2 regions of the Providencia sp. 6390 genome follow, and region 1 is predicted to be linked to the other one. Evidence: predicted binding sites of a transcription regulator. Region 1 holds the regulator's gene; the other holds the start of a gene.

Evidence for each region. Region 1 encodes LexA, which represses DNA repair genes until DNA is damaged. Its sites were predicted from a motif close to TNCTGTATGTACATACAGNA; they were not measured.
Region 2: the regulator LexA is predicted to act here: its motif matches at 3,034-3,053, upstream of rmuC (DNA recombination protein RmuC).

What each region holds. Positions count from the first base shown of each region.
Region 1 covers NZ_JBYVYL010000009.1:185,406-193,221, reverse strand. Annotated here, with positions in the region: gene plsB (glycerol-3-phosphate 1-O-acyltransferase PlsB) at 1-2,201, opposite strand, end outside; gene AC3Z9T_RS17920 (diacylglycerol kinase) at 2,327-2,701, shown strand; gene lexA (transcriptional repressor LexA) at 2,818-3,435, shown strand; gene zur (zinc uptake transcriptional repressor Zur) at 3,592-4,113, opposite strand; gene AC3Z9T_RS17905 (fimbrial protein) at 5,219-5,815, shown strand; gene AC3Z9T_RS17900 (fimbria/pilus outer membrane usher protein) at 5,906-7,816, shown strand, end outside.
Region 2 covers NZ_JBYVYL010000009.1:14,965-22,780, forward strand. Annotated here, with positions in the region: gene ubiB (ubiquinone biosynthesis regulatory protein kinase UbiB) at 1-160, opposite strand, end outside; gene AC3Z9T_RS17180 (ubiquinone biosynthesis accessory factor UbiJ) at 147-800, opposite strand; gene ubiE (bifunctional demethylmenaquinone methyltransferase/2-methoxy-6-polyprenyl-1,4-benzoquinol methylase UbiE) at 802-1,557, opposite strand; gene rmuC (DNA recombination protein RmuC) at 1,635-2,990, opposite strand; gene AC3Z9T_RS17195 (DedA family protein) at 3,255-3,785, opposite strand; gene AC3Z9T_RS17200 (tyrosine-protein phosphatase) at 3,856-4,638, opposite strand; gene udp (uridine phosphorylase) at 4,853-5,608, opposite strand; gene AC3Z9T_RS17210 (DUF1120 domain-containing protein) at 6,332-7,036, shown strand; gene AC3Z9T_RS17215 (fimbrial protein) at 7,542-7,816, shown strand, end outside.

The DNA.
Region 1 (7,816 bases):
TCTAATGTATTACGGCTAATTTCAGGGCTAGCATTGAGTAAAGACAGTGTGATTGCATAACGCTGCAAGGTTTCTCGAACCCCTGCGGCTAATAGCTGTAATGGACGAATGCGGCGTGGATTTAATACCACCATATCGTCCTCTTTTAAACACACTAATTTTTGGCTGGCTAACTCATCAATCAAGGTATCAACCACTTCGGTCAGCGACTCACTGTTATAACGCATAAACAGTTCTGCCTTGAGGAATGGGTAAATTTGCCCAACCTGATAATGGATCTCTTGACGACTAATACGTTCATTGTGCAGCAGAATACTGGCGATCAGTGATGGCAGTACCAGCAAGTGATGGATATTGTTACGGTAGTAAGTCATTAGAACCGCATTTTCACGAGGAAGAATAATGATATCCCCCATGCTGTCTTTTTCGACTTCAAATTTATCCATTTGCAGTGCGTGCTCTAACAGTTGCTCAGCCGTTTTATTTGGCGTTGTGGCATCTGCGGTATAGGGCACATTGCGTAATAATTGCAGGTAACATTCAACTTGTTCAATCAGCTGCTCACGTGTTAACGAGCGTTGACGTGAAGCAAGTAATGCGGTTGAGCAAAGGTTGATCGCATTCGCCGCTGCTGCATTATTGATATTGACCATGATGTTATCAGCCAAACCGCCGACAACGGGGTTTAACCAACTTGGGCGCTGCGGTTCGATAGGATCAATCGAATCACGCCAATGAGGAACGTGTTTAGTTAAATATTGAGTGAGTGAAATAGGTTGCCCAAAGTTGACATAGCCTTGTCCTAGGTTACGTAATTTACGCAAACCGCGGATCATCGAGAAAAAGCCTTCTTTTTCTTTCTCCGCACCACGCAACTCTTTGGCGTAGGTTCCCACTTCCATAACATGCTCATAGCCAATATAAATAGGCACGATAGTGATAGGACGTGAGTCACCACGTAACATGGCTTGCAGGGTCATCGACAATGTTCCTGTTTTTGGTTCTAGCAAGCGACCAGTACGTGAACGACCACCTTCGACAAAATACTCAATCGAGTAACCGCGCGCAAATAACTCACTCAGATATTCACGGAATACCGTTGAATAAAGTTTGTTTCCTTTAAACGTTCGGCGAATAAAGAATGCACCTAAGCGGCGGAAAATTGGCCCCGCGGGCCAGAAGTTCAAGTTAATACCAGCGGCAATGTGCGGTGGAACTAGCCCTTGATGGTAGAGAACGTAAGAAAGCAGTAAGTAATCCATGTGGCTACGATGTGATGGAACATAAACAATTTCATGGCCATCTTGCGCTAATTGGCGCACACGTTCCGCGTGCTGAACGTTGATCCCTTGATACAAACGGTTCCAAGTCCAACCAAGCACACGGTCGGTAAGACGTACTGCTTCATAAGAAAAGTTAGCCGCAATCTCTTCCATCATATTGATGGCATTTTGCTGGGCTTTTTTCACAGGTATTTTTTTGCTGCGAGCCTCATCTTCAACCGCTTTCTCAATCGCTTTTGAGGTCAATAGCTTGTTAAATAGCTCTTGGCGTACAGGAAGTTTCGGGCCGACAGCTGCAAGGCGTTGGCGTGAGTAATGAATACGTGCTACGCGAGCCAGTTTATTGGCGATAATGGTATCTGTACCATGCTCTTGTGCCATTAACCCCATTGAAACAATAGGTGAAAAACGCACAAAGCTATCTCGCCCAAGCCAGATGACGGCGAAGAATTTTTGAATACCATTGAGTAAACGTAATGGTGGCGCAGGGGTATGCCCTTCACGCTCACGCCCCGGAGCACGACCAAACATGACAGACGCAGGCAGTAGCTGGATATCAAGATTCGGGTTGCTACGATGTAAGTCTAGATAGGCATGAAATATTTTTACCGACTCTTTACGCGGATCTGGAGAGTAGTAACGAAAGACCCGCGGGCCGTCATCAATAAAGACGTAAGCAGGTAGTTTGGTCCCGTTGATGTCATTATCGACTAAAGGATCAGGCAAGCCGATAGATAAGCATTGGTGACGTAGTGTTAAAAGGTCAGACTTGGAATGGTAAGGCAGCACATATAATGTGGGCCGACTGGTATCCAGCTCAAGCTCTGAAATTGGGTCCGTTGGAATTAATTTACTCTTTACCAGTAATTTCAGTGGTAAATTCAACGTGTTGTAATATATTTTACGCCATAGTGACATAAATGATTATAGCCTCTTGTTAACAATGCCTTGCAAGCATACCAGAAATCAACTGGCAAATCTGTTACTGACAGTTAACTTTGACCGCAAAAAATAATGAACGTTTGTAATTTTGAGGAATAAATATGGCAAACCAAACTAAGGGATTCACGCGTGTAATTAAGGCTGCGGGGTATTCCCTTAAAGGATTAAAAGCGGCATGGGTAAATGAAGCTGCATTTCGCCAAGAAGCCGTTGCAGCGATCCTTGCGGTGATTATTGCTTTATGTTTGGACGTCAGTTATATCGACCGACTATTGCTGATTAGTTCTGTCGTCATGGTGGCTATTGTTGAGTTAATTAACAGTGCGATTGAAGCCGTTGTTGACCGTGTAGGCAGTGAATATCATGAATTATCGGGGCGAGCAAAAGATATTGGTTCAGCGGCAGTATTTATCACTATTGGACTGGCACTTGTCATTTGGGCCACCGTGTTGTGGCAGCGTTATCTCGCTGGCTAGTCTTAAAGTGTCGGTTGGTCTCGACAAATGTGGCACTTGCGTGATTTAAGTGTTTCAAATCTTCATTTACCTGTATATACTCACAGTCTGACTGTATAAACAAACAGGGGAACGAGATGAAAGCACTGACGGCTAGACAACAGCAGGTTTATGATCTGGTGCGCGATCACATTTCTCAGACGGGTATGCCACCTACACGCGCTGAAATAGCAGCAAGCCTTGGCTTTCGTTCGCCTAATGCGGCAGAAGAGCATCTTAAGGCGTTAGCGCGTAAAGGGGTAATTGAGATTGTTTCTGGGGCTTCTCGCGGTATTCGCTTACTGCTTGAAGAAGAAAATGATACTCAAGGGCTTCCTCTGATTGGTCGTGTAGCGGCGGGTGAGCCATTATTAGCCCAAGAGCATATAGAGAGCCATTATCAAGTTGATCCAGCACTTTTCAAACCACATGCGGATTTTTTACTGCGTGTAAATGGCATGTCGATGAAAGATATTGGAATTATGGATGGTGACCTTTTAGCTGTTCATAAAACACAAGATGTTCATAATGGGCAAGTTGTGGTTGCACGTATTGAAGATGAAGTAACAGTAAAGCGTTTCAAGCAGCAAGGAAACCGCGTTGAATTAATCGCTGAAAATGCTGAGTTCGCGCCTATTATTGTTGATTTACGCCAGCAAAACTTCACTATTGAAGGGTTAGCGGTGGGTGTGATCCGTAATGGTGAGTGGTGCTAATATCGCACTGCAAAGATGATTAAAATGTTGCTGGCAGATTGTACCCATTATTGCTTTTGGGGATCTGCCTGCGATATAGAAGGGTATTTTTCAATTCAAACCCCTATGGGTCAGTGATCTGTGTCTGTTTAATGTCGCCTATCAAATCGTTTTTTTTTAATGTTTTTTCTTTGTTTTTACGGATTGTTGTTCATGATCGTGATCACAATGTTCATGATCTGGGCAACTGACGATTTCACTGCAAGCTTGGCATAACCCGTGATTTTCTACCACAGTATGGCGTAGTTGGAATTGATTTTGTTTAGCGAGGTCTAAAATGGCGGCTTCAATTGCCCCACAATCACTTTCCGCAACACTGCCACAATGATCACAAATCAACATAACCGAGATATGGCTTGGGTTATCGAAATGGTGGCAGATCACATAGCTGTTGGTTGATTCAATTTTGTGGATAAAGCTTTGTTCCATTAAAAACTCTAAAGCTCGATAGACCGTAGGGGGCTTCGCTTGCGGTTCGACTTCACGAAGCAGATCAAGTAAGTCATAGGCGCTGATTGCTCCATGCTGTTTGGCGATTAAGCGTAAAACAGTTTCCCGTTGTGATGTGAGTCTAACACCCCGTGCTTCACATAACCGCTCCGCCATTGCGAGCAATTTTTCTTCATTCATTTTTTTCATGGTCAAGAGCCTTACTCAAAACTGTCATTGCTGTTTGAGGGTAGTTTACCATATCTATACTCTTCATACTTCAATCTACAGTACCTTTCGTTAAGGTATGGTGATGGTGTTCACTCACGCCATTCCGTTAGCTGAAACGTGAATTATTAAAAGTATATGGACGGAGTAAAGCACATTTTAGCTGTACGATAAAAATAATGTTCAAAATGATAATAATCATCCACGGTTAATAAAAAACCTTTCTGCAAAAATATAAAAAGATAAATTTCATATCGGAATATTAACATTACTGTATCAAATGTAATTCTAGTAAATAATACTCACGCCATAAAATAAACATTCCCACACATTAAATTAACTAAAAATCTACATTCTGGTGAAACAGAATGTTACTTTTGGTTGATAATTTAATTGGGAATTATCTTACTGTGAATATATTACTTAAATAAAAAAACGAATTTAATCTATGAAAAAGAATTTTAGTATCAAAATACAATCATTAACTTAAGTTTTAATTTCATTATAAGTGAAATTATAGTTTTTTATCCCCATGGAATTTTCATTGAATTTTGAAATATTTTTTAATTTTTATAAATAGAAATTTACGGTTTTATATAAATTTTTCTAAGTCTCACTACTGATATATATAATTTTACCCATTATTAGCGTTAATCTTCGCAATATCTAATTTACTAGAATATTAATCTGTCATTACGCTACTTGTGTATGTATTTTGACAATAAATACTGATTATGTAGAATTGACCATAGAAAATATCCGCGTAGCTAGATGAAATAGACTTTTTTGTTCTATATCAAAATTAATAAGTTTTGAATCTAACTAAAAATTGAATCTATGGCACTAGAGGAAAGTTAGGTTGTAAATAATGGAATGCGGAAATCTGTGAAGTTTTAATTTTTTATAAAAATATAGGTTAAATGGATTTAATTTATTAATTCAAAAGCCTCTACTCAAAAAAGGTATTAGTACAGCAAGGAACACTGAATTAATTCCAAATTCATGGATGGTCAGTTTAATGACTTATTTGTTTGCAGGATAAATCGAGTTAGGGGAAGTGTCTTCCTATATAAAAAAGGAAATATTTATGAAATTCAATAAATTAGCGGTAAGTCTAGCATTAGGTTTGAGCATGGGTGTTTCAATGGTAGCTGTGGCAGCAGATGAACCCGCAGCACCAGCACCAGCAGAAAGTTCGCAAGGTACTATCAAGTTTAACGGTTTTATCAATGATGTTCCTTGCTCAATTGATGATAACAATCTGAATCAAACGGTCCGTTTCGGTGAAATCGCATTGCACGAACTCACTTCTGGTAAGTTCCGTTCAGATAGCCGTCCTTTCGATATCGTATTGAAAAACTGCTCAACTGAAACGTACAAAAACGCAAAAATCACTTTCACAGGTTCTACTGTGTCAGGTTTCACTGGTTTCGCTGGTGACTTACTTGGTTTAGGTGGCAAAGTTGAAAACGCCGGTATCATCATCACTGATGGTGCAAGCAAAGTTGTTGAGTTTGGTAAAGCATTCCCAGGCACTGGTGATGGTTATGCACTGAGCAATGGTGATGGCTCAGAAACGACTATGCACTTTGAAGCCTACGTGAAAGGTAATGAAGACCCAGCTAAGAAAGCGACGACTGGTCGTTTTGACACTGTAGCTAACTTCAAAATTATCTACCAATAAGCTTTGACTAGAAAACATATGGCGCAAATACGCCATATGTTTATGACCTATCATTTTTATTTTTTCAATTTTGATTGATGGTTTAGTGATATGAAAAGCATAAAATTAAAATTAATTACCAAATTGATGCTTTTAATATTGATGCCAATAATTGCATGGTCAGAGGAAGCCGTCGATTTTAATACTGACTTTTTGGATAATGACAGTACTGAAAATATCGACTTCAGTAAATTTTCTCATGCTGATTATGTACCGCCGGGTAACTATTCTTTAGACTTTGAAGTTAATAAAGTCAAAATACTGGCAGAAGAGCCAGTCACATTCTTCATCCCTACTTATAACAATAAAGAGTCTTTAGCCTGTATTACACCTGAAATATACCCATTATTGGGTTTGAAAAAAGATTGGTATAGCAAAATCACATGGCTAAATGATGGGCAATGCCTAGATATTCGTAGCGTACCTGAGATGAGCTTCCAAGGTAACTTAGCGAAAAATACCTTACAAATTAGGATCCCTCAGGCTTATATGGAATATGATGACCCTAGTTGGGATCCGCCAACGCGTTGGGACGACGGTATTCCCGGTGCATTTATTGACTATAATGCAACCGGACGCTTGGTAAAAGAGCAACAAGGTAATAATAAAGGAACGAAAACAGGCCTAACGGCTACGGGTACGATGGGAGCCAACTATGGTTCATGGCGCTTAAGAGCTGATTGGCAATCACAAAATGGTGAGCTGAATAAGCGCAGCCGCACTTGGGCATGGAATCAGATCTATGCTTACCGCGCAATACGTTCATTAAGCTCTCGCTTAACATTAGGTGAGCAATATTTATCTTCGACATTATTTGATAGTTTCCGCTACCTCGGCGCAAGCTTAGAGACGGATGAATCGATGTTTCCTCCTCGCTTGCAGGGCTATGCACCTGAAATCGCGGGTGTTGCAAAAACAAATGCGACCGTTATTGTGAAACAAGATGGTCGTATTATCTATCAAACAGAAGTGAGCCCAGGCCCATTCAGGATCCAAGATGTTAACTCATTTGGTGGCGGTACAATGGATGTCTCTATTCAAGAACAGGATGGAAGCACCAGTAATTTCAAAGTCGAAACCTCTAAACTCGGTACATTGACACGTCCAGGGCAACTTATTTACCAATTTGTAGTGGGTAAGCCAACGAAAGATGAGCACAATACACATGGTCCCGAATTCAGTTTAGGGTCGTTGTCATGGGGGGCGACAAATAATACTACTATTTATGGTGGCTTATTAGGCTCTTCTGAATACCAAAATGTGGCGATAGGTTTTGGTCGAGACTTTGCTCCATTTGGTGTGTTATCTGGAAATATTAACGTTTCCAGAGCGAAAATGGGTAGTCTAGATAATGATCGTACACTTACCGGTAATTCTTATAATTTAACCTACTCTAAGCAATTTGATGAAATTAATAGTCAGCTCACTTTTGCAGGCTATCGTTTTTCTGAAAAGAATTATATGAATATGTCTCAGTTCCTCGACCGTCGTTATAACAGCGGTACAGTGGACAGCGGTAAAGAGCTATACACTATTATTTTTGGTACGGCATTCTCAGATATTAATACCAACGTTTATTTAAATTATTCGCATCAAACGTATTGGAATCGTTCATCATCAAATCAATACAATATTACGATTTCGAATTATTTTGATATTGGGAAAATAAAAAATGTTAGCTTAAGTTTGACGGCTTATAAAAATAAAACTCATAGTAGTGATGATGACGGTGTGTATGTCAATTTAAACGTACCGCTAGATGATAATAAGTCCAGTATTAGTTATTCAGGTGCGTATGCAGGCGGCTCACACAGCAATAATGTGAACTATTATAACCGTATTGATAATCGAAGTAGCTACAGTATTTCTGCGGGAACTTGGGATAAAGATAAATTAACAACCGCAGGAATGTATACCTATGATGGCGATACCGCAGAATTAAATGCCAGTGGTACTTATATT
Region 2 (7,816 bases), 170 kb from region 1:
CAAGTTCTTTACCTTGATGTTGATTTTTAATCCAAAAAAAGCCAAAACGGCCAATACGCAATGGTAAGGTCAATTTAATTTTTGGGATTAATTCATCTAAACCATACGAGAGGAATACCCGAATAATGAAGTAGAGGCGTTTTATTTCACCGGGCGTCATTCTTCTCCTCCAACTGACTCAATCGTTTTTCTAACTCGTTAAGTGAGCCAGAAACTTGTTCAATTTCATCGCTGAAATAAGCAAGCTCAAGTGGATTTGGTGCCATTTTCCACTCTTCAAGTAACGTATCTTTTATATAGGTTTTTTGCCTATCAACAAGATGAGAAGCGAGGCTTACACCTTTCCTTAGCACCTGGCTGAGACCTTGAGCCGCTACGTCACCTAAGTAAGGTGACAAATAATGAGCAGGATCCCAAATGGCCATATCCAGTAGTGATGACCAATGTTGTACAACCTGCATATCCCCTTCAATAACAATATCACCACTGTTAATCAATTGGGAGAGCTGTTGCTTATCTTTAAGCTTAATCAGTGTGAACAACGAGGTTTTAATTGTGCAGTCGGCAGGTTCATGCCATTGGCTTAACACATCAACATGGTTATCAGTGAAGATCAGCGTCAGCGTTTTATTAAACTCTTTTAAGTCGATAGACATCACTTTTCCCGCTAAGCGAACTCGAGCAGGTTTTAGTACCGCCTCTTTGAATAGCATATGATTCAAAGACGTTTCCATAAAAGCAGTCATTAAAGAATATAACACTGTGTTTTGGCTTTCTGCCTGTGCTGATGTGGCTTCCATCTTAGAATTTAAACCCTTTATGCAATGCAACAATACCACCAGTCATATTGGTGTAAGAGACTTGCTCAAGCCCTGCATTTTCCATCATTAACTTGAGAGTTTCTTGATCAGGGTGCATACGTATAGATTCTGCAAGATAACGATAACTATCAGGATCCCCAACAATCGCTTGCCCAATACGCGGTAAAATATGGAATGAATAAGCGTCATAAGCTTTATTCAGTGGCTCAATAACAGGCTTAGAGAATTCAAGAACAAGCAAACGACCACCCGGTTTTAACACTCTAAACATAGAACGCAACGCTTTGTCTTTATCGGTGACGTTACGCAAACCAAATGAGATGGTGATGCAATCAAAATAGTTATCAGGGAATGGCAACTCTTCGGCGTTAGCCTGAACATAGCTCACATTACCCACGATGCCAAGGTCACGTAATTTTTCGCGGCCCATTTTTAACATCGAATCATTGATATCTGCGAGAACGACCTCACCTTTCTCACCAACAAGGCGAGAGAATTTTGCCGTTAAGTCACCAGTTCCACCAGCGAGGTCAAGCACACGTTGGTTACGACGTACACCACTCGCCTCAATAGTAAAACGCTTCCAGACACGATGAATACCAAAAGACATTAAATCATTCATCAAGTCATATTTTGATGCTACAGAGTGAAAAACATTTGCCACTAGGCCAACTTTATCTTCTTTGCCTACTGTACGGAAACCAAAATCAATGGTCTCTTTTGATGGTTCTGTCATTTCTATTATGCCTGTTTATAATTCAAAACTTTTGTACGAAGTGTAACAGCCTTTACAATAAAACCCTATCAAGAAGTCTAAGATTCCGCACAATATGGCTTATCTGACTTTTCAACTAATTGAGGTGAGATAGGCTGCTTAATCTCAACGCCCATTTCTTTAAAGCTTTCAGCTTGACTAATTAAATTACCACGCCCTTCCGCTAAACGTTTCATCGCAGATTGGTAAGCATGCTCTGCTTTATCAAGGCTGATTCCTAATGCCTGCATATCTTCTACAAAAAGGCGCAGTTTGTCATACATTTTAGCCGCTTTCGCCGCGATTTCTTGCGCATTTTGTCCTTGGCGTTCATAACGCCATAAGTTATTAATGGTGCGCACCGCAACCAGTAAAGTTGATGGGCAAACTAACATGATATTCTGTTTTATCCCTTCATCAAGTAGCTCAGGGGATTCTTTTAAAGCGAGTAAATAGGCTGGTTCAATAGGGATAAACATAAGAACATAATCAAGTGAACGTACGCCTGGTAGCTGATGATAGTCTTTGCGGCTCAATATCCGCATATGATTACGAATTGAAGCAATGTGATTTTTAATTGCATTCGCTTGCTCATCAGGATCTTCACTGTTGAAATAGTTTTCGTAAGCAACTAAAGACATCTTGGCATCAACTACAACGTCTTTTCCTTCAGGTAGGCGAATAATCACATCCGGCTGATAACGACTATTATAGCTGGTATTAATACTAACTTGGGTTTCAAACTCACTACCTTTACGCAAACCAGAGGCCTCTAAGATACGAGCAAGGATGGTCTCTCCCCAATTCCCTTGGATCTTATTATCTCCTTTTAATGCACGTGTTAAATTAACCGTTTCCTTAGTCATTTGGTTATTTAACTGCTGCAATTGACGAATTTCATAGGCAAGAGTATGCCGCTCTTTCGCTTCTTCACCAAAACTTTGCTGAACTTGTTGGCGAAAACCTTCAAGTTGCTCACGAAATGGTGACAACATTGCAATTAAGCTTTTTTGCTGCTGCTCTGAAGCACGACGCTCACTTTGCTCAAAAATACGGTTGGCAAGGTTTTCAAATTGAGTGGTTAATCTCTGCTCACTGTTTTGTAATAACCGCTGCTTTTCTTCATTAGCTAATTGGTTTTGTTCAAAGCGCGTGGTGATTTCCCGCAACTCAGCTTCTTGCTCGCGATTAATATCTCTTAATGTCCGTAGTTCCTGATCAAGACGCTCATACTCATTTTTCCATTCAGAAAGGTAAGCATTTTTTTCATCACTTGCAGCAAGTTGGCGGTGAAGTTGTTGCAAGTCTTGTTCTTTTTGGCTCAATTTTTGTGCAATAGACAACCAGACAGCTAAGCCGCCGACTAAAATACCACCAAGGGCGCCAATCACCCCATATAATAGAGAGGTATCCACAGTTAAATCCTTACATTATGCGATCCAATGTAAAGTAATCGGATACTGTATATCTGTCCAGAAGTAATTTATATAGCAAAAGAAACTGCGAGCAGTTTCGCAAACTGCTGACAAACGTATTCTGTTTGTCGGCGGTCGTTAAGGTTTTTGAAATAAATGAGGAAAATCAATTTATTGATTTTCGGCTGATAACACGAAGTGGGAAAAACCACGCTTTTATCCCGCTTCGTCAACAACCTAAGAAACTGCGAGCAGTTTCGCAACTTATCCCATCCATTGGGCCAACCAACGCAGGCCAAATGCCCCTGGAGCCAATATACCAAATGCCCAGATCATGGCTGACACAATATTTGCTACCTGAAAATAGCGTTTAGGCATTTTACAAATACCCGCTACTAGAGGAACAACGGCTCTAAATGGCCCAAAGAACCGTCCAAAAAATACACTCCACACTCCCCATCGATTAAAGAAGTGCTGACCACGATCAATCATTTGAGGTTTACGAGAAATAGGCCACATTTTGCGAACATTGTCTTTATAATGGAAACCAAACCAATATGAGAGCCAATCCCCAAAAAATGCCCCTAAGGTCGCAGCTAACCAAACAGGCCAAAACGATATGCCGCTCTCCCCGATTAAAGCACCAAGCCCTAACAAGATAACGGTAGCAGGAAGCAATAAGGAAAGAAAAGCTAAAGACTCACCAAAAGCGAGGAAAAAAATGATTGGCAGCGCCCATATCTCATGAGCACGGGTAAAATCAGTTACCGCAGCCACAATTTCATTCAGCGTCATAAACTTTCCTCTTTTATAATTGATTGGTTTAATACATTAACCAATATGTAATAAACCAATCCTAAACTAATTACTCGAGGAAATAACTCTGCAATTGCTCTCTGTTGGTATTATCCAAACCAAAATCAGCCTTTAACCACTCATCAATACTGCCATAATGGGTATTTATGCTATTAATCGCTGTCATAAGAAATTCTTCACGCACCGAATAAACATACTCAAACTTTTTCACCACGCTTTCACTCATTCTTTGTGCATGCTCTTTTAGCAAGTATTCGCGAAATGGTGCTAATGTTTCATTGGTCAGTAAATAGTCATCCATCACGGTATCAAGGTCTGCACCAAGAGCAAAAAGTACCAGCGCAGATCCTACACCAGTCCTATCTTTACCTACCGCACAATGCTGAACAATCCCTCCTTTTTCAGGCTGTTTCAGCATACCAACCAGCTGATGGTAAGCAGGGTTATTTAAAGGCAGTAACTCATATAAACGTCCCATAAAAGCTTGTGGATCAAATTGTTCGAGCATTTCTGGGGTAAGTTGATCTAAATTAGCGCTGACTTCATCGGACATAGGATTAGCGGGGGCATTGACATAATGCGCACCATCCCAGATCAAATCAGGCTTAGATTTGATCTCTGCCATATCACGATAATCTAATATTTGATAGAGATTTTGAGCTTGTAAAATAGACAGATCGCTTTCGGTTAGACGATCAAGTGCTCCTGAGCGAAATAAAACACCCGCTTTTATTTTATTGCCATTTGCCAGTTTTTTTCCGCCAAGATCGCGAAAATTAATTCCGCCTTTCAAAGGCAAGACCGAAGGGTGTAAGTAAGGTGTATTTGTCATAATTATCAGTACCTATAATATTTGATTGCTATAAAAACCATAACAGATTATGGCTTAAATAAAATAGGAAAAAATACCTGCATTTCAGCAGGCATCAATAAAATGACTTACACAAAGAAAATCAATCAAAGAAAGAGAGAGAGAGAAAACTGAGCTCGCCTACATTTTATCCACAACCGAGTGAAAGTAGAGTAAGCGAGCCAGTAATTAGGGATTACAGTAAACGACGAGCAGCTTCAACCACGATGCTTAATACATTACCTTCGGTTTTCTTCAACAGTGCTTCGTTAGGGATTTCTTGTTGAGTGCGGTTCACAATCACACCTGCAACCATGCCCGCGCGTAGCCCTTGGCTAGAACACATGGTTAATAATGTTGCTGATTCCATTTCATAATTCATCACTCCCATATCTTGCCACTCTTTCATTGAGCCTCTGAAGTGACGCATAACACGACCTGTATAGGTATCATAACGCTCTTGGCCTGGGTAGAAAGTATCAGATGACGCAGTGACCCCAACATGAACTGTTGCACCCGCCTCTTTAGCGGCATCATAAAGTGCATTAGTACAAGTAAAGTCAGCGACTGCTGGGTATTCTAACGGTGCAAAATGTTGGCTCGCACCATCTAAACGTACTGCTGCGGTGGTGACTAACACATCGCCTACATTGATATTTTCTTGAATAGCGCCTGTTGTACCAATGCGCAAGAAAGTACGGATACCTAATTGCGCTAATTCTTCCACGGCAATAGAAGTTGAAGGGCCACCGATACCAGTTGAGCACACAATCACCGCTTTGCCATCAAGCTCACCACGCCAAGAGGTGAACTCACGTAAAGAAGCTAGATGCACTGGGTTATCCATCAGGCGTGCAATTTTCTCTACACGATTAGGATCACCGGGGACAATAGCAACAGTAGCACCCTGTAAGTCACTCTTTTTCAGGCCTAAATGGAATACATCAGACATATCAAACTCCTTTACACTATGGCATCATTGAATTTATACGTTATGGGTAATATAGCGGTAAACCCAGAGGGTTTTAGTGATACCAATCACTTTTAATGAAAATTAATTCATTCATGTTTCAACATATCGTGATTCAGATCACAAATAGTAAGGGTTAAATCCAATCATCCAATCAGTATAGACGATGTGGACAGAGCCAACGCAAAACTCCCTATAAAAAGTATCGATTGATATTCAATTCACAATCAATATTGATATAGAGAAAATTTTTCATCAAAAGTACCTTCTCTAATTAAAATTTTTTAGTAAGCAATATTTTTTCAACTCTTTAGCTATGATAAATATTTTATGACCAATTGTATCATCTTTTTTGGAGTGGCAAATTTTTAACATATAAAACAAAGTATTATAATTTATAATATATTGAAATTTTCACATATTTTAATTAAAAATAAAAATACACCGATAAAGTAATTTATGTCATAAACAAAACACGCTTCTCACTTGTGAACGAATAAAAATACGTTAGTATACCCCACAGCTTTAGCATTAATTTAGCGATTTAATTAAGGCACCTTAATTGCATAAAAATAAACAAACACATATATCTCATTAAATCCATATAACAACAATATATTTTCATTTTGCACACCTATTTCATCATTTTTTAATTAACTATCGTGACTACACGAATAGTTATTCTATTATTTAGAGGTCATTTCTATGTTAAAGAAAACCATATTCTCTCTGTCGGTAATGGCATTATCCGGTGCCGCATTATCAGCTCCTGTTGCGAACATTAAAGTCACAGGGGATATTAAGCCACCAACCTGTATGGTCAATGGTGGGAATAATGATATTCTTTTTGATTATGGAAAAATATCGCCTACTGTTATCCCTCAATCTACTAATTATCAGCTTCCGGTAAGAACTGCCACTATAGAAATCCTATGCGATGCGCAAACATTTTTAACTTTTACAGCGACGGATAATTACACTATTGACACCGCTGAGTCAGCAATTAAAGACGAAGTATTTGGATTAGTTGACGCATCAGATACGACAAAAGAAATAGGCAGAGTTGGATATGCGATGACTAATCTTACTGTTGATAATAAGGCTGCATATTTGGGACGTTCAGGAACTAAAACAGCTACAGCTCCATGGTGGAATGACTCTCTCATCAGAGAAGGCATCATGGCATGGACATCTGTAGGGCAACCAAATGTCGACGACCTTAATGAGTTAAAACTTATTCCAGGGGAAAAATTTAATGCGACGATTTCTAGTGGCACACATGTTGCTGGAGGGAATATCGCAGCTACCGCGATATTATCTAAAGATAAATTGAGTGCAGGTGATGTCAATATTACTAGTGGCTTAGATTATATCAGCCAAGTCACACTAACCTTTAACTTCGGCGTATAACGTTAAATAAAGAAAGCTGAGCCTATCATAGCATGGGCTCAGCTTTTTTATTTTAAAATTCACTAAGTTAAGCCAAATCGTTCTTATAAGCTTCCCTTTAGCAACAATAAATAGTTTGTATCCAATTGCATCATCTTTTTTTGACGCATTAAATTTCAATAAACAAAACAATAAGTTAAAATTTATAATATATTGAACTATCAACGAATTCTAATTAAATATAAAAATACACCTTAAACGTAATTTTCACCACATTCAAAACACTCCTCTCACTTGTTAACAGGAAAAAATAAGGTAATATACCTTTCAACCTTTTAGTATAAGCTCGCTGGTTAATTAAAATACCATCGTTAGATAAAATTAAATAGGTCACATATATTTCATATATATGCACATAGTAATTATGTGTTCTTATTTCTTTATCCCTACTTCATCATTTTAAATTAATTTAACTAACTATCGTGACCACACGAATAGTTATCCTATTTATTTAGAGGTCACTTCTATGTTAAAGAAAACCGTATTCGCTTTGTCTATGATAACATTATCTGGTGCAGCGTTATCTACTCCTGTCGCTAACCTAAAAGTTACGGGTTCCATCACACCACCAACTTGTACTATTGATAGCCAAAACGAAATCACCAATACCTATGATTTCGATATTTCGCCAGGTATTTTCCCTGCCTCTGGCGATTTAACCTTAGAAGCTGAATCACAGCCAATTACCGTCACTTGTGATGCAACTACCTATTTAACCTTTGATGCTACTGATCAACGCGA